Regions from separate parts of the Streptomyces sp. NPDC092369 genome, predicted to be linked through region 3. Evidence: riboswitches for the same ligand, from Rfam matches in the RefSeq annotation. Region 3 holds a riboswitch; each other region holds the start of a gene.
What was found. Region 3 has a riboswitch for thiamine pyrophosphate ahead of ACIQI8_RS17750 (thiamine ABC transporter substrate binding subunit). Riboswitches for the same ligand answer to the same signal wherever they lie in the genome.
Positions count from the first base shown of each region.

Region 1 (7,263 bases), on a different contig from region 3:
GGCTGCGGCTCGTAGACCGCGGTGGACTCGGCGGCCGTGGGCTGCGCGGAGCGGGCCGGTGCGAAGACGTCGTCGCGGTCGAAGTCGTCGGCGTCCTGGCGGTAGGCCGCCCGCTCGTCGCCGTAACCGCCGTCCCCGTAACCGCTGTCGGCCGACTGCAGGTCGGAGACCTCCAGGTTCGGGTCCAGGTCGGGCTCGCCGCGGCGGCGCTTGGAGTCATCACCGGCGCCCGGTCGGCTGACCGCCCAGCCGGAGGCGAAGCCGCGGCGGAACGACAGCGTGACGTAGGTCTGCCCGACCGCGAACGCGGCGGCACCCAGTCCGATGACGATGACCGAGGGGATCAGCACCCCGAGCACGACGCCGAGGAAGCCGACGAAGGCGAGCAGTCGCCAGCGCAGCCGCGCCTTGTACTGCAGCAGCACCTCGCCAAGAAGCCATAGCGCGACGATGCCGAACGCGATGTAGAGGACCGTCCAGCCCATGTACGCCCCTCTCCCAGTGGCCGCTACGCAGTGTGTCGTATGTCTGTGCGGCCGGTCTAGGCCCGCGGGGGGTGGTGCAGGCCCAGGTTTTCGTAGATTTCCAGGGACGCCGTGGAGTTGTTGAGCGTGATGAAGTGCAGTCCTGGCACGCCTTCGTCCAGCAACCGCGCGCAGAACTCCGTGGCGAATTCGATCCCAATGGAGCGTACAGCGGCCGGATCGTCTTTTGCTGTGAGGATCCGCTCTTTCAGGACGGAGGGGATCGCCGCGTTGCTGAGCTGTGGAAGCCGTTCGAGCATCTTCACGCTGGTGACCGGCATCACCTCGGGGATGACGGGGGTGGCACAGCCTGCGGCGGCCACCCGGTCGCGCAGGCGTAGGTACGACTCCGGTTCGAAGAACATCTGCGTGATGGCGTAGTCGGCGCCGGCCCGGCACTTGTCGACGAAGTGCTCGACATCACTGTCCCAGTCGTCGGAGCGCGGGTGCATCTCCGGGAAGGCGGCGACGCCGACGCAGAAGTCGCCGGACTCCTTGATGAGCCGCACCAGTTCGGCCGCGTAGGTCAGGCCCCGCGGGTGCGGCACCCACTCGGCCATGGGGTCGCCGGGCGGATCGCCGCGCACCGCGAGGATGTTGCGGATCCCCGCGTCGGCGTACTGGCCGATGATGTTGCGCAGTTCGGCGACGGAGTGGTTGACCGCGGTGAGGTGGGCGACCGGGGTGAGCGTGGTGTCGGCCTCGATCTGCTGGGTCTCCTTGACGGTGCCCGCGCGGGTGGAGCCGCCGGCGCCGTACGTCACGGAGACGAAGTCCGGGGCGACCGCCTCGACCCTCCGCAGCGCGCCCCACAGGTTCCGCTCCCCCTTGGGGGTCTTCGGCGCCGAGAACTCGAACGAGTACGTCGTCTTGCCGGACGCCAGGATGTCGCGCACGGTGCGTGCGTGGTCCGTCCTGGTGGATGCGGTTCCGAGAGCCATACCCGCAGGTTAACCAGGGGGCGGCGGTCACCCAACCGGATGCCGGATATTTGCCCGGATTGTCTGCCGGTTGTCCACCCATCGGACAACCGAACGGACACCCGGGCAGGCAATCGGGCGGGCGACCGGGCAACGGCCGGGCGGCCCCGCGGTCTCCCGCGGACCACCCGTCCCCTCACGCCTCCCGCAGCCGCTTCGCGAACTCCGCCGCCGCTGCCCCGGGATCGTCGGCCTCGGTGATCGCCCGCACGACGACCACCCTGCGGGCGCCGGCCGCCAGCACCTCGTCGAGGTTGCCGAGGTCGATGCCGCCGATGGCGAACCAGGGGCGGTCTGTGCCGAGGGCGGCGGTGTGCCGGACCAGGTCGAGTCCTGGGGCGTGCCGGCCGGGCTTGGTGGGGGTGGGCCAGCAGGGGCCGGTGCAGAAGTAGTCGACGCCCTCCTGGACGGCGGCGGCCTCGGCCTCCGGCTCCGCGTGCGTGGAGCGGCCTATGAGGACGTCGTCACCGAGGATCGCGCGGGCCGCGGGGACCGGGAGATCGCCCTGGCCGAGGTGGAGGACGTCGGCACCTGCGGCATGGGCGACGTCCGCGCGGTCGTTCACCGCGAGGAGCCTGCCGTGCCGGGCACAGGCCTCGGCGAGGACCGCCAGGTGCTCCAGTTCCTCGGCCGCCTCCATGCCCTTGTCGCGCAACTGCACGATGTCCACGCCGCCTGCCAGCACGGCGTCGAGGAACTCCGGCAGATCGCCCTGGCGCTTGCGGGCGTCCGTGCAGAGGTAGACACGGGCGTCGGCTAGCTCTGCGCGTGCGGTGTCGGACATGTGCGGGTCCCTCCCGGGGTTCGGCGGCATGCGGTGCGGAGCGGCGACCGTCGGACGAGGTCGCCGCCGCGCACCGAGGCCGCGGTCGGCCACGGCCGTGGCCCCTTGCCCGCCCCGGCCCGTCGGTCAGTAGTGCCCGTCAGACGGCGAGCGCCTGGGCGCGGCGCTTCACCTCCGTACCGCGGTTCTCGGCGAGGGCCTGTGCGGGGGTGCCGGGCAGGCTCGGGTCGGGCGTGAAGAGCCACTCCAGCATCTCTTCGTCCGTGAAGCCGTCGTCCCGCAGCAGCGTCAGGGTCCCGGTCAGGCCCTTGACGACCTTCTGCTCGACCGTGTCGATGAAGGCGGCGGGGACGTGCAGCGCGCGGTTCTCACCACGGCGTACGGCGATGAGCTGGCCGTCCTTGACCAGCTGCCGCACACGCGTCACCTCGACGCCGAACTGCTCGGCGATGTCGGGGAGCGTGAGCCACGCGGGGACGAGAGCATCGATCTTTGCGTCAATCTCGGTCACGACGACAAGCCTGCCATCCCGGACTGACAGTCGGAAGCCAGCCGCCTTCCACCTGCGGTTTTCCAACGGCCTCGGGCCGACGCACTCTCCGGACCGACACAGCTCCGGACCGGCGCGGCTCCGGACCGACGCACTCTCCGGACCGGAGCTGCTCCGGACCGGCAGGACCCCGGAAAGGGCAGGACCCCAGACCGACACGGCCTCAGACCGACACGGCCTCAGACCAACGCGGCCTCAGACCAACGCAGCCTTCAGCGGGCGCCCCGCGTCCGCGAGTAGTCCCGGGTCCATCTCGGCCCCCGCCTCGATCAGCCGCCGCCCCTGCGCCAGGTCCCGCGGCCTGCCCACCGCCAGCAGGGCGACCAGGCGGTTCTCGCGCAGCCAGCACACCGACCAGGCGGGTCCGGACGGGTCGCCGCGCCACAGCAGCGTGTCGGCGGACGGGTGGTGGCCGGCGTACTGGACGAAGCGGCCGAACTGCTCCGACCAGAAGTACGGGACGGGGTCGTACACCACGGGCGCCTCGCCCACGATGTTCGCGGCGACCGTGCGCGGGCCCTGGAGGGCGTTGTCCCAGTGGTGGACCAGCAGGCGCTCGCCGTACCGCCCCGAGGGGAAGGACGCGCAGTCGCCGACCGCGTAGACGTCCGGCGTGGAGGTGCGCAGGCGGTCGTCGGCGAGGACCTCGCGGTGGGCGCCGAGTGCGATGCCGGAGCCGGTGAGCCAGCCGGTGGCGGGACGGGCGCCGATGCCGACGACGACCGCGCCCGCGGGCAGCCGGGAGCCGTCGGAGAGGACCACCTCCCCGGGCTCGACGCGCTCCACGCGTGCGTGCGTACGCAGCGTGACGCCCGCGTCGGCGTACCAGGCGGCCATCGGCTCCGCGACCTCGGCGGGCAGCGCGCCCGCGAGCGGCCGGTCGGCGGCCTCGACGACGGTCACCGCACAGCCCGCCTCGCGCGCGGCGGTGGCGAACTCCGCGCCGATCCAGCCCGCGCCGACGACCACGATGTCGTGCTGCCGGGCGAGCACCGGGCGCAGCCGCTCGGCGTCGTCCAGGGTGCGCAGCAGGTGCACGCCGGGCACGCCGTCGGTGCCGGGCAGCCGGATCGGTTCGGCGCCGGTGGCCAGGACCAGGACGTCGTACGGGACCGGTCCTGCCTCCGTGTCCAGTTCCCGGTCGGCGGGGCGGACGCCCAACACCTCGCGGCCCAGGCGCAGTTCGATGCCGAGCGCCTCAAAGTCGACGTCGAAGGCGGAGCCCTCGGCCTTGCCCAGCAGGACGGCCTTGGACAGCGGCGGCCGGTCGTAGGGCTGATGGGGTTCGGCGCCGAGCACGGTGACAGCGCCGGTGAAGCCCTGTTCCCGGAGGGCGACCGCGGTCTGCACCCCGGCCATGCCCGCGCCGACGACGACCACGCGCCGCTTCGGTGACGCGCCCTCTTCCCGCGTCCGCTCGCTGTCCCGCGTCTGCTCGCTCACCTGATCACCATAGACACCTGACAAATCGTCAGTCAGGAGTCGTGCTCAGTGACCTGCTCCACAACACTCGTCCCGCTGCCCGCCGCCGACTCCCATTCCCAGGTCTCCTCAAGGCGCACGCGCCCGTCCCGCGTCTCCACCACCGTCGACACGCAGTGCCCCGAGGCCGTCGTCCCGTCCGTCCTCAGCTGCACGTACCGGAAGTCCAGCCGGTCACCTGACCGAGTGCCCACGAGGTGCCCGCGCACGACGTCGCCGCCCGCGTACTCGGCCCAGATCTCGCCGTCCTTCTCGTGGTAGGTGAAGCGGGTGCGGGTACCCACCTGACCTGCGGACTGGTCGGCGACGGGGGCGAGGACGAGGCCGTCCAGCGAGCGGGCCATGGCGGAAGGCTCCCTTACAGAGGCGCGGAATCAAGGGCTAGGCTGGCCAACGTACAAGCACTCGCGGGAGCCCGGACGCACCGGGCTGAGAGGGAGGCTGGCGGCCTCCGACCGTACGAACCTGATCCGGGTCATGCCGGCGAAGGGAGGGGCTGGACGCCCATGTCGTCACGTACGTCAGACGTCCTCGTCATCGGGGGCGGAATCATCGGCCTGGTCACGGCGTGGCGGGCCGCGCAGCGCGGCTTCGCGACGGCCGTCGTGGACCCCGAACCCGGCGGCGGGGCCGCCCAGGTGGCCGCCGGCATGCTGGCCGCCGTCACGGAGCTGCACTACGGCGAGCAGACCCTGCTGGGCCTGAACCTCGCCTCGGCCCGCCGCTATCCCGACTTCGCGGCCGAGCTGACCGACCTCACCGGCCACGACCTCGGCTACCGCCGCTGCGGCACGCTCGCCGTCGCGCTGGACGCCGACGACCGCGCCCATCTGCGCGAACTGCACGCCCTGCAACGGCAGTCGGGCCTGGAGTCCGAGTGGCTGTCGGGGCGCGAATGCCGGCGCCTGGAGCCGATGCTCGCGCCGGGCGTGCGCGGGGGTCTGCGTGTCGACGGCGACCACCAGATCGACCCCCGGCGCCTGGCAGGCGCGCTGGTGACCGCCTGCGAGCGGGCCGGCGTGACCTTCCACCGCACCTGGACCGAGCGCCTGCGGGTCGTACGGGACCGGGCCGCCGGGGTCACCACCGCGGACGGCACCGAACTGGACGCGGACCAGGTCGTGCTGGCCGCCGGCAGCCTCAGCGGGCGGCTCGCGGGGGTGCCGGACGAGGTGCTGCCGCCGGTGCGCCCGGTGAAGGGCCAGGTGCTGCGGCTCACCGTGCCGCGGCGCTACGCGCCCTTCCTGAGCCGTACCGTGCGCGCGATGGTCCGCGGCAGCCACGTCTATCTGGTGCCGCGCGAGAACGGCGAGCTGGTCGTCGGCGCCACCAGCGAGGAGCTGGGCTGGGACACGACGGTCACCGCGGGCGGGGTGTACGAGCTGCTGCGGGACGCGCACGAGCTGGTCCCCGGCATCACCGAGCTGCCGCTGACGGAGACCCGCGCGGGACTGCGCCCCGGCTCCCCCGACAACGCCCCGCTGCTCGGCCCGACCGCCCTCGCCGGGCTGCTGCTGGCCACCGGGCACTACCGCAACGGCGTGCTGCTGACCCCGGTCACCGGCGACGCCCTGGCGCACGCCCTCGCCACCGGTGAACTCCCGGACGAGGCCCGCCCCTTCACCCCGAAGCGTTTCGCGCTCCTGGAGCAGCCCGCATGAACATCTCCGTCAACGGGGAGTCCCGGGAGTTCGCTCCCGGCACGGCCCTCGACACCGTCGTACGCGCCCTCACCCCGGCCCCCTCGGGAGTGGCCGCCGCCCTGAACGAGACCGTCGTCCCGCGCGGGCAGTGGTCCTCGACGTCCCTCGCCGAGGGGGACCGCGTCGAGGTCCTCACCGCCGTCCAAGGAGGCTGACCCATGGCCGACGACCCCTTCGTCCTCGGCGGTACGTCCTTCACCTCCCGCCTGATCATGGGCACCGGAGGCGCCCCCAGCCTGGACGTCCTGGAACGGTCGCTGGTGGCCTCCGGCACGGAGCTCACGACGGTCGCGATGCGCCGCGTGGACCCCTCGGTGCACGGCTCGGTGCTGTCGGTCCTGGACCGGCTCGGCATCCGGGTGCTGCCCAACACGGCCGGCTGCTTCACCGCGGGCGAGGCCGTCCTCACCGCCCGCCTCGCGCGCGAGGCGCTCGGCACCGATCTGGTCAAACTTGAAGTCATCGCCGACGAGCGCACCCTGCTGCCCGACCCGATCGAACTGCTCGACGCGGCCGAGACCCTGGTCGACGACGGCTTCACGGTGCTGCCCTACACGAACGACGACCCGGTCCTCGCCCGCAAGCTGGAGGACGTCGGCTGCGCGGCGGTCATGCCGCTCGGCTCGCCCATCGGCTCCGGGCTCGGCATCCGCAACCCGCACAACTTCCAGCTGATCGTCGAGCACGCGCGCGTGCCGGTGATCCTGGACGCGGGCGCGGGCACCGCCTCGGACGCGGCGCTCGCGATGGAGCTGGGCTGCGCGGGTGTGATGCTCGCCTCGGCGGTGACCCGCGCGCAGGAGCCCCAGCTGATGGCCGAGGCGATGCGGCACGCGGTGGAGGCGGGGCGGCTGGCCCGCCTCGCGGGGCGCATTCCCCGGCGCCATTTCGCGGACGCCTCGTCCCCGACGGAGGGGCTGGCGCGGCTGGATCCGGAGCGCCCCGCGTTCTGAACACACGTTCGAGCATGGCCGGAATCCGGTGGGACGTCCGTCACAGCTCGGCTGCAGTAACGCCCCGAAATCGCCCGAACCGAGAGGCCTGTCGGTCCCGGCTCGTACACTCACCTGCGTGGATACGACCCTTCAGGACCCTCTGGTCGGGCAGGTGCTCGACGGGCGCTACCGCGTGGACGCGCGGATCGCGGTCGGCGGGATGGCCACGGTCTACCGGGCCGTGGACACCCGCCTCGACCGCGTGCTCGCGCTGAAGGTGATGCACCCCGCGCTCGCGGCCGACG
Region 1 covers NZ_JBIVQP010000002.1:447,804-455,066, forward strand. The annotation lists gene ACIQI8_RS11665 (hypothetical protein) at 1-485, opposite strand, end outside; gene metF (methylenetetrahydrofolate reductase [NAD(P)H]) at 542-1,465, opposite strand; gene thiE (thiamine phosphate synthase) at 1,641-2,288, opposite strand; gene ACIQI8_RS11680 (Rv2175c family DNA-binding protein) at 2,428-2,799, opposite strand; gene ACIQI8_RS11685 (NAD(P)/FAD-dependent oxidoreductase) at 3,034-4,281, opposite strand; gene ACIQI8_RS11690 (hypothetical protein) at 4,314-4,664, opposite strand; TPP riboswitch at 4,718-4,829, shown strand; gene thiO (glycine oxidase ThiO) at 4,827-5,981, shown strand; gene thiS (sulfur carrier protein ThiS) at 5,978-6,178, shown strand; gene ACIQI8_RS11705 (thiazole synthase) at 6,182-6,976, shown strand; gene pknB (Stk1 family PASTA domain-containing Ser/Thr kinase) at 7,095-7,263, shown strand, end outside.
Region 1: it holds a riboswitch for thiamine pyrophosphate, as region 3 does, so the genes downstream of both, thiO (glycine oxidase ThiO) here and ACIQI8_RS17750 (thiamine ABC transporter substrate binding subunit) in region 3, are expected to answer to the same signal.

Region 2 (7,263 bases), on a different contig from region 3:
GGCCGCGAGCTGCTGATCGACGGGGTGGGCCGGCCGACCGGAGAAGGGGACGTACGGGTCTCGCCCGCCGACCCCGACTCCCTGGGCGAGCTGCTGATCCGGCTTCAGGTCGGCGGCGACCACGCGTTGTTCCGGTCGTCGACGGCGCCGGTCATCGCCTTCCTCGACCGCACGGACAAGCTGGTGCCGCTGGGCCAGGAGGGTTCGCTCGCCGACTTCGACGCTCATCTCGACGAGGCGCTGGACCGGATCCTGGCGGAGGAGCAGAGCGCGGGCTGATCGGGTGTCTCGGGGTCGGGGCGTGCGGTGGGTGGCAAGCGTTCGGACAGTGCGGCGCTCCGGGGTTGTGCAGTAACGCTTCTTCTCCGTCCCCTGCCCCCTTGCTGCCTGCCGGCGGAGGGCCCGCGACCGTCGTGGCAGCGCCACCAGCCCCCCAGCCCTACCAGCCCCACCAGCCCCGCCCGTCCGCTCGGCCTGCCTACGAAGGCCGTGTTTCTCGGCCGCTCAGCGCTTGCGGCGGCGGCCGTGTCCGGTGCGGGTCTGGATGGGGGCGGTGTCGGTGGTCACGTGGTTCGGGGCGGGCGCCGGGCCGCTCGGGCCCGTGGGCGCCACCGTGGCCGTCGCTCCGGCCTTCTCCGCCGTCGGGCGGTCCGCCGAGACCACCAGGGCCGCCAGGAGCGTGGTGACCGGCACCGAGGCGACCAGGCCGATCGAGCCGACCAGGGTGCGCACGATCTCCTCCGCCACCAACTCGCTGTTGGCGACCGCCCCGACGCTGCTCTGGGCGATGGAGAAGAGCAGCAGCAGCGGCAGCGCGGCGCCCGCGTAGGCGAGGACGAGCGTGTTGACCACGGACGCGATGTGGTCGCGGCCGATCCGGATGCCCGCTCGGTACAGTCCGCGCCAGCCCATCGAGGGGTTGGCCTCGTGCAGCTCCCACACCGCCGAGGTCTGGGTCACCGTCACGTCGTCGAGGACACCGAGCGAGCCGATGATGACGCCCGCGAGCAGCAGACCGCTCATGTCGATCGACGGATACAGGCCATGGATCAGCCCGGTGTTGTCGTCGGTGTTGCCGGTGAGCGCGGCCCAGCCGATGAACTGCGAGCCCAGGACGCCGATCAGCACCAGGGAGATCAGCGTGCCCAGCACCGCCACGGATGTCCGGGCGGACAGGCCGTGGCACATGTAGAGGGCGATCAGCATGATGGCGCTGGACCCGATCACCGCCACGAGCAGCGGGTTCGAGCCCTGGAGGATCGCGGGCAGGATGAAGAAGTTCAGGATCATGAAGCTGATCGCCAGCGCGACCAGGGCCATGACGCCGCGCAGCCGCCCCACCACCACGACGGCGAGCGCGAAGATGCCGGCGAGCACGCCCATCGGGATCCGGCGGTTCACGTCGGTGACCGAGTACTGCAGGTCCTTGGGCGCCGAGGGCTCGTAGGCGACGACGACCTTCTCGTCCTTGTGCAACTGCCGGGACTGGTCCGGCTGCACGATCTCGGTGAACGCGCGGCCCTTGTCCTTGCCGGTGTCGACGCGGATGGTCGCCTTCTTGCAGGTGCCGTCCTCCTCCTGTTGGGCGGAGCTGCCCTCGGCGGTGGAGGTGTCCCCGGTCGACGACCCGGACGAGGCGTTCACCGACTTGCAGCTCACGCTCTGGATCTTGGTGACCGTCGCCTGCTGGGTCTGCCGGTCGAAGCCGACGCCGGTGCGCTCGTGCGCGGGGGCGCCACCGGGCCACAGCACGACGAGCCCGACCACCACGGCCGCGGTGAACGGGATCAGGATCGCGGCGATGACCTTGCGCAGGTGCTTGGAGACGGGGGCCGCGGGGCCGTGGCTGTGACTGTGCCCGTGACCCCCGCCGGAGCCGGAGCCGTGCCCGTGTCCATCGCCGGGATTGGGCTCATGCCCGTGCCCGTGCCCGTCACCTGGACCCTGGCCGGGACTGTGGTCGTGCCCGGCGCCGTGACCATGGTCGTCCCCGGCGCCATGACCGTGGCCGTGCCCGGCGTCCGAGTGGGGTCTCCGGTCGGGCCCGCCACCCGAGGGGGGCCGCTGACCGCGCCCGTCGCCCGAGTTGGGCCGGGGGCCTTGCCCTCCGCCGAAGAGGCTTCCAGAACCTTCGCTGAAGTCGTCACCCGAATTGGGGTCGAAACCACCGCCGTATCCACGGCTGTTGCCGTCGCCGTACCCCCGGCTGTCGGCGCCCCCGTCACCCCTGGCGGCGCCGTCGTGCCCTGCACCCCCGCCGTATCCACGGCCCCCGCCGGGGCCGCGACCGGGGCCACGACCGGGGCCCGGGCCGCGGCGCGGGTCCGGTGGCGGGTAGGGAGGCTGATTCGTGGTGGTCACCGCCCGATCATCGCAAGAACGAAAGAGGCCCTCTGTTCACCGCGCCCGAATTGACGCTAGCGTGGAGGCACCTTTGCACACGCGGGAGCTCGGAGCACCGGGCTGAGAGGGCGCTGACCTCCGTCCCAGCGATGTTTCACGTGGAACGTCAGTCGACGAAGTTCGAGTCGAGTGATGTTTCACACGAAGCGTCGACAGACGGAAGCCGCTGCGTCGACCGCTGAACCTGTTACCGGGTAATGCCGGCGTAGGGAGTAGGTCTCATGACCATCAAGGACGCACGCACGCCTGTCTCCAGCCAGGACGAACAGCCCATAGAGGGCCAAAAGTCCACGGAGACCGGGAAGTCCATCGGCTGGCACAAGGGGTATGTCGAGGGCTCGCGCCCCGATCTGCGCGTGCCGGTCCGTCAGGTGCACCTCACCAACGGGCAGTCGGTCACCCTGTACGACACCTCCGGCCCGTACACCGATCCGTTCGTCGACACCGACGTCCGCCGAGGACTGGCGCCACTGCGCGAGAACTGGGTCATCGCCCGCGGCGACACCGAGGAGTACGCGGGTCGTCCCGTCCGCCCCGAGGACGACGGGATCAAGCACACCTCGCCGCGGGGCGGTCTGCGCAACCTCGACGCGGTCTTCCCCGGCCGACCGCGCCAGCCGCGCCGCAGCCGCGACGGCAGCGCGGTCACACAGCTCGCCTACGCGCGACGGGGCGAGATCACACCCGAGATGGAGTACGTGGCCATCCGGGAGAACGTCGAGCCCGAGGTGGTCCGCGAGGAGATCGCGGCGGGCCGCGCCGTGCTGCCGGCCAACGTCAACCACCCGGAGATCGAGCCGATGATCATCGGCAAGCGGTTCCTGGTGAAGGTCAACGCCAACATCGGCAACTCCGCGGTCACCTCCTCCATCGAGGAGGAGGTCGAGAAGATGACCTGGGCGACCCGCTGGGGCGCCGACACGGTCATGGACCTGTCCACCGGCCGCAACATCCACACCACCCGCGAGTGGGTGCTGCGCAACTCCCCCGTCCCCATCGGCACGGTGCCGCTCTACCAGGCGCTGGAGAAGGTCGACGGCCGGGCCGAGGAGCTGACCTGGGAGATCTACAAGGACACGGTCGTCGAGCAGGCCGAGCAGGGCGTGGACTACATGACGGTCCACGCGGGCGTGCGCCTCCCGTACGTCCCGCTGACCGCCAACCGCAAGACCGGCATCGTCTCGCGCGGCGGCTCGATCATGGCCGCATGGTGCCTCGCGCACCACAAGGAGTCGTTCCTGTACGAGAACTTCGAGGAGCTGTGCGAGATCCTCGCCGCCTACGACGTCACGTACTCGCTGGGCGACGGACTGCGGCCCGGCTCGATCGCGGACGCCAACGACGAAGCGCAGTTCGCGGAGTTGAGGACTCTCGGGGAACTCAACACGATCGCGAAGCGTTTCAACGTACAGACCATGATCGAGGGCCCGGGACATGTCCCGATGCACAAGATCAAGGAGAACATCGACCTTCAGCAGGAGATCTGCGATGAAGCTCCGTTCTATACGCTCGGCCCGCTGACCACGGACGTCGCGCCCGCGTACGACCACATCACCTCCGGCATCGGCGCGGCGATGATCGCCTGGTGGGGGACGGCGATGCTCTGCTACGTCACGCCCAAGGAGCATCTCGGTCTGCCCAACCGTGACGACGTCAAGACCGGCGTCATCACCTACAAGATCGCCGCCCATGCCGCCGACGTCGCCAAGGGACACCCCGGCGCGCAGGACTGGGACGACGCGCTGTCCGACGCCCGCTTCGAGTTCCGGTGGGAGGACCAGTTCAACCTCGCCCTGGACCCGGTCACGGCACGGGAGTTCCACGACGAGACGCTCCCGGCGGAGCCGGCCAAGACGGCCCACTTCTGCTCGATGTGCGGGCCGAAGTTCTGCTCGATGAAGATCAGTCAGAGCATCACAGCCCAGTTCGGTGGTACTGCGGCGGCCGGGGCGACCGCCGAGGAGGTCGCTGAGGGGATGCTGCAGAAGTCGAAGGAGTTCGCGGCGAGCGGGAACCGCGTGTACCTGCCGCTGGCGGACTGACGTCCGTGGATTGGCGCTGTCCCGGAGGGCGAGTGCCTTCGGGACAGCGCCATCGTGCGTTCGGGGACGAGGGGGAGGCGGAGTCTTGATCGTTGTGAAGGTGACGGCCGAGGCACAGTCGCTGGCGTGGGACGGCGATGATCTGGTCGACGTGGTGGGTGGTGGTCGCCGCTGGGGTCCGGACGGCGTGGAGCACAGTGGCCCGGTCGTCCGTAGCTTTCCCTTCGACCGGAGCGTCGTCTCCCCGTCCGGCCGCTACTCCGTCGTCTACGCCGAGCGCGGTACCAAGGCCCTGCTGCTCGAGGGTGACCGGCTCGTCCGTGAGCTGAACCGCAGTTACTACCAGGCCGATGTCTTCGACTATCCGGTGGCGCTGGGGGTGTTGCGGGACGGCCGCGAGGTTCTGGTGCACTGCCCGGAGGAGTACAACGTCCTGGAGATCGAGGACGCGGAGTCGGGAGAGCGGCTCACCGAGGGCGAACGCGATCCGAAGGACGTCTTCCACTCGCGACTGGAAGTGAGCCCGGACGGGAGACACCTGCTGTCGGCCGGATGATTCTGGCATCCGTACGGGATTGTCGAAGTCTTCGACCTGGCAGGTGCGTTGACGGACCCTGCCGTGCTCGACGGCAATTGTGTGCTGCCCTCGGACGCGGGCATCGACGATGAGGTCGTCTCGGCCTGCTGGCTCGATGGCGACCGCATGGCTGTGGCGACCGGGGAGCCGGCTCACGACGACGAGGGGTTCCTTGTCACAAGCCCAGGGCAGTTGGGCGTCTGGTCGCTCTCCGCGAGCCGGTGGATCCATCGCAGCCGGGTCGATTTCTGCGTCGGCACTCTGATCGCGCGCGGCGACACGGTCGTCTCGCTGTACGGGCATCCCCGGCTGATCGATGTCACGACGGGTGCCGTGGTGGCGGAATGGCCCACGGTGGAGGTGCCCCGGAGAGACGGCAGCTACGGGGTCACGCACATTCCGACGCCCGTCGCCGCCCTGCACCCGGACGGCACCCGCCTGGCCGTGGCCCAGCCGGAGAGCATCGCGATCATCGCACTGCCGGAAAGGGAGGAGTCGCAACTGCCGACCCAGGACTGAAGCTGCCTTCGATGAAGGCCTCCTGCCGATCGCCGACCGGGGCCGACCGTCCGGGCCCGACCCCCACCCGCCTGTCGGTCATTCGGCCGACACCGGATCGGATCCGCGCTCCTACGCTGAACCGCGTGGACTGGAAACTCCTGCTCAACCCGGCCGCCGGTCGGCTGCTCAAGGTCAGCAGTCTGATCGCGTTCGTGCTCACCTGGGCCGCGGACCTCGCCCTGCTCGACAGATGTGCCGATCCCTACGGGTCGCCCACCACCTGGCTGCCCGTGTACGTCACCGGTCCGCTGGTCGGGCTGCTCGCCCTCGGTCTGCCGCGCTCGGCAGGACTGGTCAAGCGGGTCGTCGCCGCGGTGGCGATCTCGCTCGCGACGACCGTCTGGACCATGGTCGAGCCCTCCGGCCTGGAGTGGTGGGGGGCGCTGGAGACCGCCGGGCTGCTCGTCCTCGTCGTGCACACCACGGGGCACGCCTGGCGGCCGGGGCTCGCGACCGCGTACACCCTCACCGTGACCGTGGCGATTCTCGCGGTGCCGCTGCGCAGCGGATCACGCGGGGCGTTCGCCGCCGGCGGTTACGTCCTGACCATCGCCCTGGCGATCTGCGTCGTCATCGGCTGTGCCATCCGCTCCCTGGAGGTCCGCAGGGAACGCGCCGTGCACGACGTACGCCAGGCCGAACGCCTGGCACTGGCCCGCGATCTGCACGACCTGATCGCCCATCACATGACCGGCATCATCGTCCAGGCCAACGCCGCGCTGACCATCAAGGCCACCGCCCCCGACAAGGTGGAGCCCATCCTGCGCGAGATCACCCGGTCGGGGACGGAGACCCTGGAGTCGATGCGCCGCCTGGTGCGCGTCCTGCGTGAGGACAACCACGCGGCCCTGCGCCCCGGCGACCTGCTCACCGAACTCGCCGACCTGGTCTCCGCCCACTCCACCGCCGCGGGCGGGGGCACACCGGCCCAGTTGGAGGTCACGGCGGCGGCCCGTACCGCCCGGCTCAGTCCCGAGGTCGAAGTCTCCGTGCAGCGGCTGGTCCAGGAGGCCCTCACCAACGTCCGCCGCCACGCCCCGGGCGCCCGCACCACCGTCCACCTGGACGTCGACCGTGCCTGGCTGGAGGTGACGGTCACCAACACCGTGCCCGGTCACCGGGCCGCCGTACCCGCCGGTGGTCGCGGCGGTTTCGGTCTGCTGGGTCTGCGCGAACGCGTCGAGGCCCTGGACGGCACGCTCAGCACCGGTGCCCTCCCCCACGGCGGTTGGCAGGTCCAGGCCGCCTTCCCTCTGGCCGTGCCTGCCGACAGCACCCTCCAGGCCGACCGGCCCGGGCGCTGACCCGCCGGCCGTCACCGGGGCCGGTGCACCGCCCCGTGCTCCCACGCCCACGCGGCGACCTCCACCCGGTTACGGGCGTCGAGCTTGGCCTGAATGCGCGCCAGATACGTCTTCACCGTCGACAGCGACAGAAACAGCTCGTCACAGATCTCCTGATTCGTCCGCCCCACCGCGACCAGCCGCACGATGTCCAGTTCCCGCCCGCTGAGCCCGCCGACCCCCGCGTCCTCCGGCGCCGACCCCCGCTCGTTCTCCTCCAGCCGCCGCAGCAGCCGCACCGTCACCGCGGGCGACACCAGCGCGTCCCCCCGGGCCGCGGCCTGCACCGCCTCCACCAACAGCCCGGGCGAGGCGTCCTTGAGCAGAAACCCGCACG
Region 2 covers NZ_JBIVQP010000005.1:231,404-238,666, reverse strand. The annotation lists gene ACIQI8_RS29395 (SsgA family sporulation/cell division regulator) at 1-279, shown strand, start outside; gene ACIQI8_RS29390 (YibE/F family protein) at 505-2,361, opposite strand; TPP riboswitch at 2,433-2,632, shown strand; gene thiC (phosphomethylpyrimidine synthase ThiC) at 2,625-4,445, shown strand; gene ACIQI8_RS29380 (hypothetical protein) at 4,531-5,001, shown strand; gene ACIQI8_RS29375 (hypothetical protein) at 5,050-5,541, shown strand; gene ACIQI8_RS29370 (sensor histidine kinase) at 5,667-6,887, shown strand; gene ACIQI8_RS29365 (response regulator) at 6,899-7,263, opposite strand, start outside.
Region 2: it holds a riboswitch for thiamine pyrophosphate, as region 3 does, so the genes downstream of both, thiC (phosphomethylpyrimidine synthase ThiC) here and ACIQI8_RS17750 (thiamine ABC transporter substrate binding subunit) in region 3, are expected to answer to the same signal.

Region 3 (7,263 bases):
CCATGACCACCAAGCCCCAGAAGAGCGACGACGGCAAAGTACGCGGCCGGTTCATGTTGAAGCTGTCCGGAGAAGCCTTCTCCGGCGGCGGGGGCCTGGGTGTCGACCCCGACGTCGTGCACAAGATCGCGCGTGAGATCGCGGCCGTCGTGCGGGACGGCGCCCAGGTCGCCGTCGTCATCGGCGGCGGCAACTTCTTCCGCGGTGCCGAACTCCAGCAGCGCGGCATGGACCGGGCCCGCTCCGACTACATGGGCATGCTCGGCACGGTCATGAACTGCCTCGCCCTCCAGGACTTCCTGGAGAAGGAGGGCATCGACAGCCGGGTGCAGACCGCCATCACCATGGGCCAGGTCGCCGAGCCCTACATCCCGCTGCGCGCCGTGCGTCACCTGGAGAAGGGCCGCGTGGTCATCTTCGGCGCCGGTATGGGCATGCCGTACTTCTCCACCGACACCACCGCCGCCCAGCGCGCCCTGGAGATCGACGCCGAGGCGCTGCTGATGGGCAAGAACGGCGTGGACGGGGTCTACGACTCCGACCCGAAGGCCAACCCCGAGGCCGTCAGGTTCGACTCCCTCAGCTACGGCGAGGTCATCACCCGCGACCTCAAGGTCGCCGACATGACCGCGATCACGCTGTGCCGCGACAACAAGCTTCCGATCCTGGTCTTCGAGCTTCTGGCCGAGGGCAATATCGCCCGCGCCGTCAAGGGTGAGAAGATCGGCACCCTGGTGGGTGAACAGGGCGGCCGGGACTGACGGGCAACACCACCCACGGACCCTGACCGGGGGATGGACAATGTCCTGCCGGTCGGGAACCGTGCAGAAAGAAGACGCGACGCAGCCGGCCGCCGCCCCAACAAGGAACCGCAGCCGGGCCTCACTCAAGACACGCAGGAGCAAGTGGTGATCGAAGAGACCCTCCTCGAGGCCGAGGAGAAGATGGAGAAGGCCGTCGTGGTCGCCAAGGAGGACTTCGCCGCGATCCGTACCGGTCGAGCGCACCCGGCGATGTTCAACAAGATCGTGGCCGACTACTACGGTGCGCCGACGCCGATCAACCAGCTGGCTTCGTTCTCCGTGCCGGAGCCGCGCATGGCCGTGGTGACCCCGTTCGACAAGACCGCCATGCGCAACATCGAGCAGGCGATCCGCGACTCGGACCTGGGCGTCAACCCGAGCAACGACGGCAATATCATCCGGGTGGTGTTCCCCGAGCTGACCGAGGAGCGCCGCAAGGACTACATCAAGGTCGCCCGCACCAAGGCCGAGGACTCCAAGATCTCGATCCGCTCGGTGCGCCGCAAGGCCAAGGACACCATCGACAAGCTGATCAAGGACGGCGAGATCGGTGAGGACGAGGGCCGCCGTGCGGAGAAGGAGCTCGACGACACCACGCACAAGTACGTCGCCCAGGTGGACGAGCTCCTGAAGCACAAGGAAGCGGAGCTGCTCGAGGTCTGATGAACGACTCTTCCTGGGGGGCGCCGCCGCAGACCGGGTACTGGGGGCCGTCCGACCAGGGGCCTGTCCAGGGGGCTGCCCCGGCGGGTCCCGCCTACGATGCGCCCAAGGCGCAGCAGACTCGCCCCATGCCCATCGTGCCCGACGGACCCGCGTACGGCGGAGACCAGGATGACGACCGGGGGGCCGCTCACACGGGCGGTCCCTTGTTCCGCGACGAATCGCCGCAGGCGCAGCCCTACGCCGCGCCGCAGAATCCGGAGCCCATGTCCGACGCCCCGCAGCCGGCGCCCCGCCCGCAGAAGAAGAGCGCGGGACGCGACCTGGGTGCGGCCATAGGAGTCGGCGTCGGGCTCGGTGCCGTGATCGTCGCGTCCCTGTTCGTCGTCAAGGCCGCCTTCGTCGGGGTGATAGCGGTCGCCGTCGTCGTCGGCCTGTGGGAGCTGACCAGTCGGCTCCAGGAGCGCAAGGGCATCAAGGCGCCCCTGGTCCCGCTGGCGCTCGGCGGCGCGGCGATGGTCGTCGCCGGGTATGTCCGGGGCGCCGAGGGCGCCTGGGTCGCCATGGCGCTCACATCGCTCGCCGTCCTCGTATGGCGTATGACGGAGCCGCCGGAGGGCTACCTCAAGGACGTCACGGCGGGCATCTTCGCGGCCTTCTACGTGCCGTTCCTGGCCACGTTCGTCGCGATGATGCTGATGGCCGACGACGGGGCCTGGCGCGTCCTGACGTTCCTGGTGCTGACCGTGGTGAGCGACACGGGCGCGTACGCCGTCGGCTGGCGGTTCGGCCGGCACAAGCTCGCGCCGCGCATCAGCCCCGGCAAGACCCGCGAGGGGCTGTTCGGCGCGGTGACCTTCGCCATGGTGGCGGGGGCGCTGCTCATGCAGTTCCTGATCGACGACGGCACCTGGTGGCAGGGCCTGCTGCTGGGCCTCGCGGTCGCGGCCACCGCCACGCTGGGCGACCTCGGCGAGTCGATGATCAAGCGGGACCTCGGCATCAAGGACATGGGCACGCTGCTGCCGGGCCACGGCGGCATCATGGACCGCCTGGACTCGCTCCTGCCGACGGCTCCGGTGGTGTGGCTGCTGCTGGTGCTGTTCGTGGGGTCCGGCTGACGGATCGAACCGCCGGAGCCCCCGCCTGCTCGTCGGGCGGGGGCTCCCGTGTGTTCTACGGGGGTTCTACGAGCAGACGTCCTTGAACTCGTCGGCCGCCTTGTCGATCGCGTCGGAGTCGGGGTGCTCGCCGTGCAGCACGGCCTTGTTGTAGTCCGCGATCGCCTTGTTCAGGTCGCGCACGGCCTTGCCGACCTCGCTGTCGTCGGTCCTTACCTCGATCTCGTCGAGCTGCTGGGAGTCGGGCGTCTCGTGGATCGCCCTGAGGCCGTCGACGAAGTCGTCGTAGGTCCGTGCGCAGTCCAGCGAGTCGCCGAGGGCATCCGGGTCGTCGGGGTCGCACCCGGTGGCGAGCCCGACGGTCAGGGCGACGGCTGCCACGGCGGAGGCGATGGTGGTGATACGGCGTCGGCGGCGGAGGTCGGCGGCCATGGACGGTCCCCTCGTGGAAGGCTCGGGTGCTGCTCTGTGGGCTCCACGATTCCGGGGGGAGGGGTGCCGGGACGATGACGTAGGCACCCGTATCCACAGTGGAGCGGGCTACACCGGGGGATCTGCGACACTGGATGGGTTATGCCTGCACCCGGAGAACTCACTTTCGTAGCCCCGCGCGGAGCCAAGAAGCCGCCGCGGCATCTCGCCGATCTCACTCCCGCCGAGCGCAAGGACGCCGTGGCCGAGGTCGGGGAGAAGCCGTTCCGTGCCAAGCAGCTCTCGCAGCACTACTTCGCGCGGTACGCGCACGACCCGGCGGAGTGGACCGACATCCCGGCCGGCTCGCGGGAGAAGCTGCGGGACGCGCTGCTGCCCGAGCTGATGACGGTCGTGCGGCATCTGTCGACGGACGAGGGCACCACCCGCAAGACGCTGTGGCGGCTGTTCGACGGGACGCTCGTCGAGTCGGTGCTGATGCGGTACCCGGACCGGGTGACCATGTGCATCAGCTCGCAGGCCGGCTGCGGGATGAACTGTCCGTTCTGTGCCACCGGGCAGGCGGGGCTCGACCGGAATCTGTCCAGTGCCGAGATCGTCCACCAGATCGTGGACGGGATGCGGGCGCTGCGGGACGGAGAGGTGCCCGGCGGGCCGGCGCGGCTGTCCAACATCGTCTTCATGGGGATGGGCGAGCCGCTCGCCAACTACAAGCGGGTCGTGCAGTCCATCCGCGCGCTCACCGATCCCGCCCCCGACGGGCTCGGGCTGTCGCAGCGCGGGATCACCGTGTCGACGGTCGGGCTTGTGCCCGCCATCCACCGGTTCGCCGACGAGAGCTTCAAGTGCCGGCTCGCGATCTCGCTGCACGCGCCCGACGACGAACTGCGCGACACCCTCGTCCCCGTGAACACGCGGTGGAAGGTGCGCGAGGTCCTCGACGCCGGGTTCGAGTACGTGCAGAAGAGCGGGCGCCGGCTGTCCATCGAGTACGCGCTCATCAGGGACATCAACGACCAGGCCTGGCGCGGGGACCGGCTGGGCCGGCTGCTGCGGGGCAAGCCCGTGCACGTCAACCTGATCCCGCTGAACCCGACCCCGGGCTCGAAGTGGACCGCGTCCCGGCCCGAGGACGAGAAGGCGTTCGTCGAGGCCATCGCGGCGCACGGGGTGCCGGTCACCGTCCGGGACACCCGTGGTCAGGAGATCGACGGGGCCTGTGGCCAGCTGGCGGCCACCGAGCGGTAATCTTTACTCCGTACGTACATCTTCATATGCGACATCTTCATATCCGACAGGGGAGCGCGACAGCGCTGAGAGTGCGGCAACCGGGCCGCAGACCCTCTGAACCTCGCCCAGGTCATTCTGGGTAGGAAGTTCGGTCATCACTGTGAACAGCAAGAAGTACTGGGCTGCCGTCGTCTGCCTCGGTCTCGTCACGCTCTGCGCGTGCGGATCGTCCGACGGCGGCAGCGGCTCGTCCGCCGGCTCCAAGACCGTCACGCTCGTCAGCCACGACTCGTGGGCCGTCTCCAAGAGCGTGCTCCAGGACTTCGAGACGAAGTCCGGGTACAAGGTGCGGGTCCTCAAGGACGGCGACGCCGGACAGGCCGTCAACAAGGCCATCCTCACCAAGGACAACCCCCAGGGCGACGTCTTCTTCGGCGTCGACAACACCCTGCTGTCCCGAGCGCTGGACAACGGGCTGTTCCAGCCGTACGAGGCCAAGGGGCTCGGCCAGGTCGACAGCGCGTACCAACTCGACGCCGGCAAGCACCGGGTGACGCCCATCGACTACGGCGACATCTGCGTCAACTACGACAAGAAGTACTTCGCCGACCACAAGCTGGCCCCGCCCACGTCCTACGACGATCTGATCAAGCCCGCCTACAAGAACCTCCTCGTCACCGAGAACGCGGCCACCTCCTCGCCCGGCCTCGGCTTCCTGCTCGGCACGGCCGCCAAGTACGGCGACGACGGGTGGGAGGGCTACTGGAAGAAGCTCAAGGCGAACGGCGTCAAGGTCGTCGACGGCTGGGAGCAGGCCTACAACGAGGAGTTCTCCGGTTCCGCCGGCGGCAAGAAGGCCAAGGCCGACCGGCCGCTCGTCGTGTCGTACGCCTCCTCGCCGCCCGCCGAGGTCATCTACGCCGACCCCAAGCCGACGACCGCGCCGACCGGGGTCGCGACGGGCACCTGCTTCCGGCAGATCGAGTTCGCGGGCCTGCTCAGCAACGCGAAGAACACCGCGGGCGGCAAGGCGCTCATCGACTTCCTGGTCTCCAGGGAGTTCCAGGAGGACATGCCGCTGAACATGTTCGTCTACCCGGTGCTCAAGGGGGCGGCCGTGCCCGCCGAGTTCACCGAGTACGGGCCTGCCGCGAAGGATCCCGAGACCGTGGCCCCCGACAAGATCGCCGCCGACCGCGACCAGTGGGTCAAGTCGTGGACGTCACTCGTACTGAAGTAGCCGGCCCCGCGGTTCGCGCGGGCCGTACGGGGAACGCGGCGCGGCTCGGGCTCATGGCCCTGCCCGTCGCGTTCTTCGGCGTCTTCTTCGCCTGGCCGGTCGCCGCGATCGTCGCGCGCGGCCTCAAGGTCGACGGGGTATGGCAGTTCGGCCGGATCGTCGACGTCCTCGGGCAGTCCGACATCCGGCACGTGCTGTGGTTCACCACCTGGCAGGCGCTCGCCTCCACCGCGCTCACGCTGGCGATCGCGCTGCCCGGCGCTCACGTGTTCGCCCGCTACGACTTCCCCGGCAAACACGTCCTGCGCGCGGTCGTCACCGTCCCCTTCGTGCTGCCGACGGTCGTCGTCGGCACGGCGTTCCTGGCGCTGGTCGGGCGCGGCGGACTCCTCGACGAGCTGTGGGGCGTACGCCTGGACACGACCGTCTGGGCCATCCTGCTCGCGCACGTCTTCTTCAACTACGCGGTCGTCGTACGGACCGTGGGCGGGTTGTGGGCGCAGCTGGACCCGCGGCAGGAGGAGGCCGCCCGGATGCTCGGCGCCTCGCCGCTGCGGGCCTGGCGCAAGGTCGTGCTGCCCGCGCTGGCGCCCGCGGTGGCCGCCGCCGCGCTGATGGTCTTCCTGTTCACCTTCACCTCCTTTGGGGTGGTGCAGATCCTCGGCGGACCGACCTTCTCCACCCTGGAGGTGGAGATCTACCGGCAGACCTCCGAGATCTTCGACCTCTCCACGGCCGCCGTCCTCACGATCGTGCAGTTCGTCGCGGTCGGCGCGATCCTCGCCGTGCATGCCTGGACCGTACGGCGGCGGGAGACCGCGCTGCGGCTGGTGGACGCGTCCGTGACGGCGCACCGGCCGCGCGGGGCCCGGCAGTGGGCGCTGCTGGCCGGTGTCCTCGCCACCGTCCTGGTCCTCCTCGTGCTGCCGCTGGCCGTGCTGGTGCAACGCTCCCTGGACGCCCCGGACTTCGGCTACTACCGGGCCCTCACCTCCGACGACGGCGGGACCTTCCTCGTCCCGCCGATCGAGGCGGTCGGCAACTCCCTCGGATACGCCCTCGCAGCGACCGGGATCGCTGTACTGATCGGAGGTCTCGCCGCCGCGGCCCTCGCCCGGCGGGACGCCGGCCGGCTGGTGCGGGGCTTCGACGCGCTGCTGATGCTGCCGCTCGGGGTGTCCGCGGTGACCGTCGGGTTCGGCTTCCTGATCGCCCTGGACGAGCCGCCGTTGGACCTCCGGAGCAGCTGGGTCCTGGTGCCGCTGGCCCAGGCACTGGTGGGCGTGCCCTTCGTCGTACGGACCATGCTGCCCGTGCTGCGGGCCGTGGACGGGCGCCTGCGGGAGGCGGCGGCGGTGCTCGGGGCCTCGCCGTGGCGGGTGTGGCGCGAGGTCGATCTGCCGCTGGTGCGGCGGGCGTTGCTGGTCGCGGCCGGGTTCGCGTTCGCGGTGTCGCTGGGCGAGTTCGGGGCGACGGTGTTCATCGCGCGGCCCGACAACCCCACGCTGCCGGTCGCGGTGGCGCGGCTGCTCGGACGGCCCGGCGACCTCAACTACGGCCAGGCGATGGCCCTTTCGACGATTCTGATGGTGGTGTGCGCGGTGGCGCTGCTGATCCTTGAGCGGCTCCGCACGGACCGGACGGGGGAGTTCTAGATGCCGTCGGACATTCGGCCGAACATTCCGCTGACGCCGAACATGCCGCTGAGGCCCAGCATGCTGCTGAGCCTTGAGGACGCGACCGTGCGGTTCGGTGAGCGGGCCGTGCTCGACGC
Region 3 covers NZ_JBIVQP010000003.1:187,948-195,210, reverse strand. The annotation lists gene pyrH (UMP kinase) at 3-761, shown strand; gene frr (ribosome recycling factor) at 909-1,466, shown strand; gene ACIQI8_RS17765 (phosphatidate cytidylyltransferase) at 1,466-2,587, shown strand; gene ACIQI8_RS17760 (hypothetical protein) at 2,654-3,019, opposite strand; gene rlmN (23S rRNA (adenine(2503)-C(2))-methyltransferase RlmN) at 3,161-4,267, shown strand; TPP riboswitch at 4,306-4,413, shown strand; gene ACIQI8_RS17750 (thiamine ABC transporter substrate binding subunit) at 4,410-5,489, shown strand; gene ACIQI8_RS17745 (ABC transporter permease) at 5,543-7,144, shown strand; gene ACIQI8_RS17740 (ABC transporter ATP-binding protein) at 7,205-7,263, shown strand, end outside.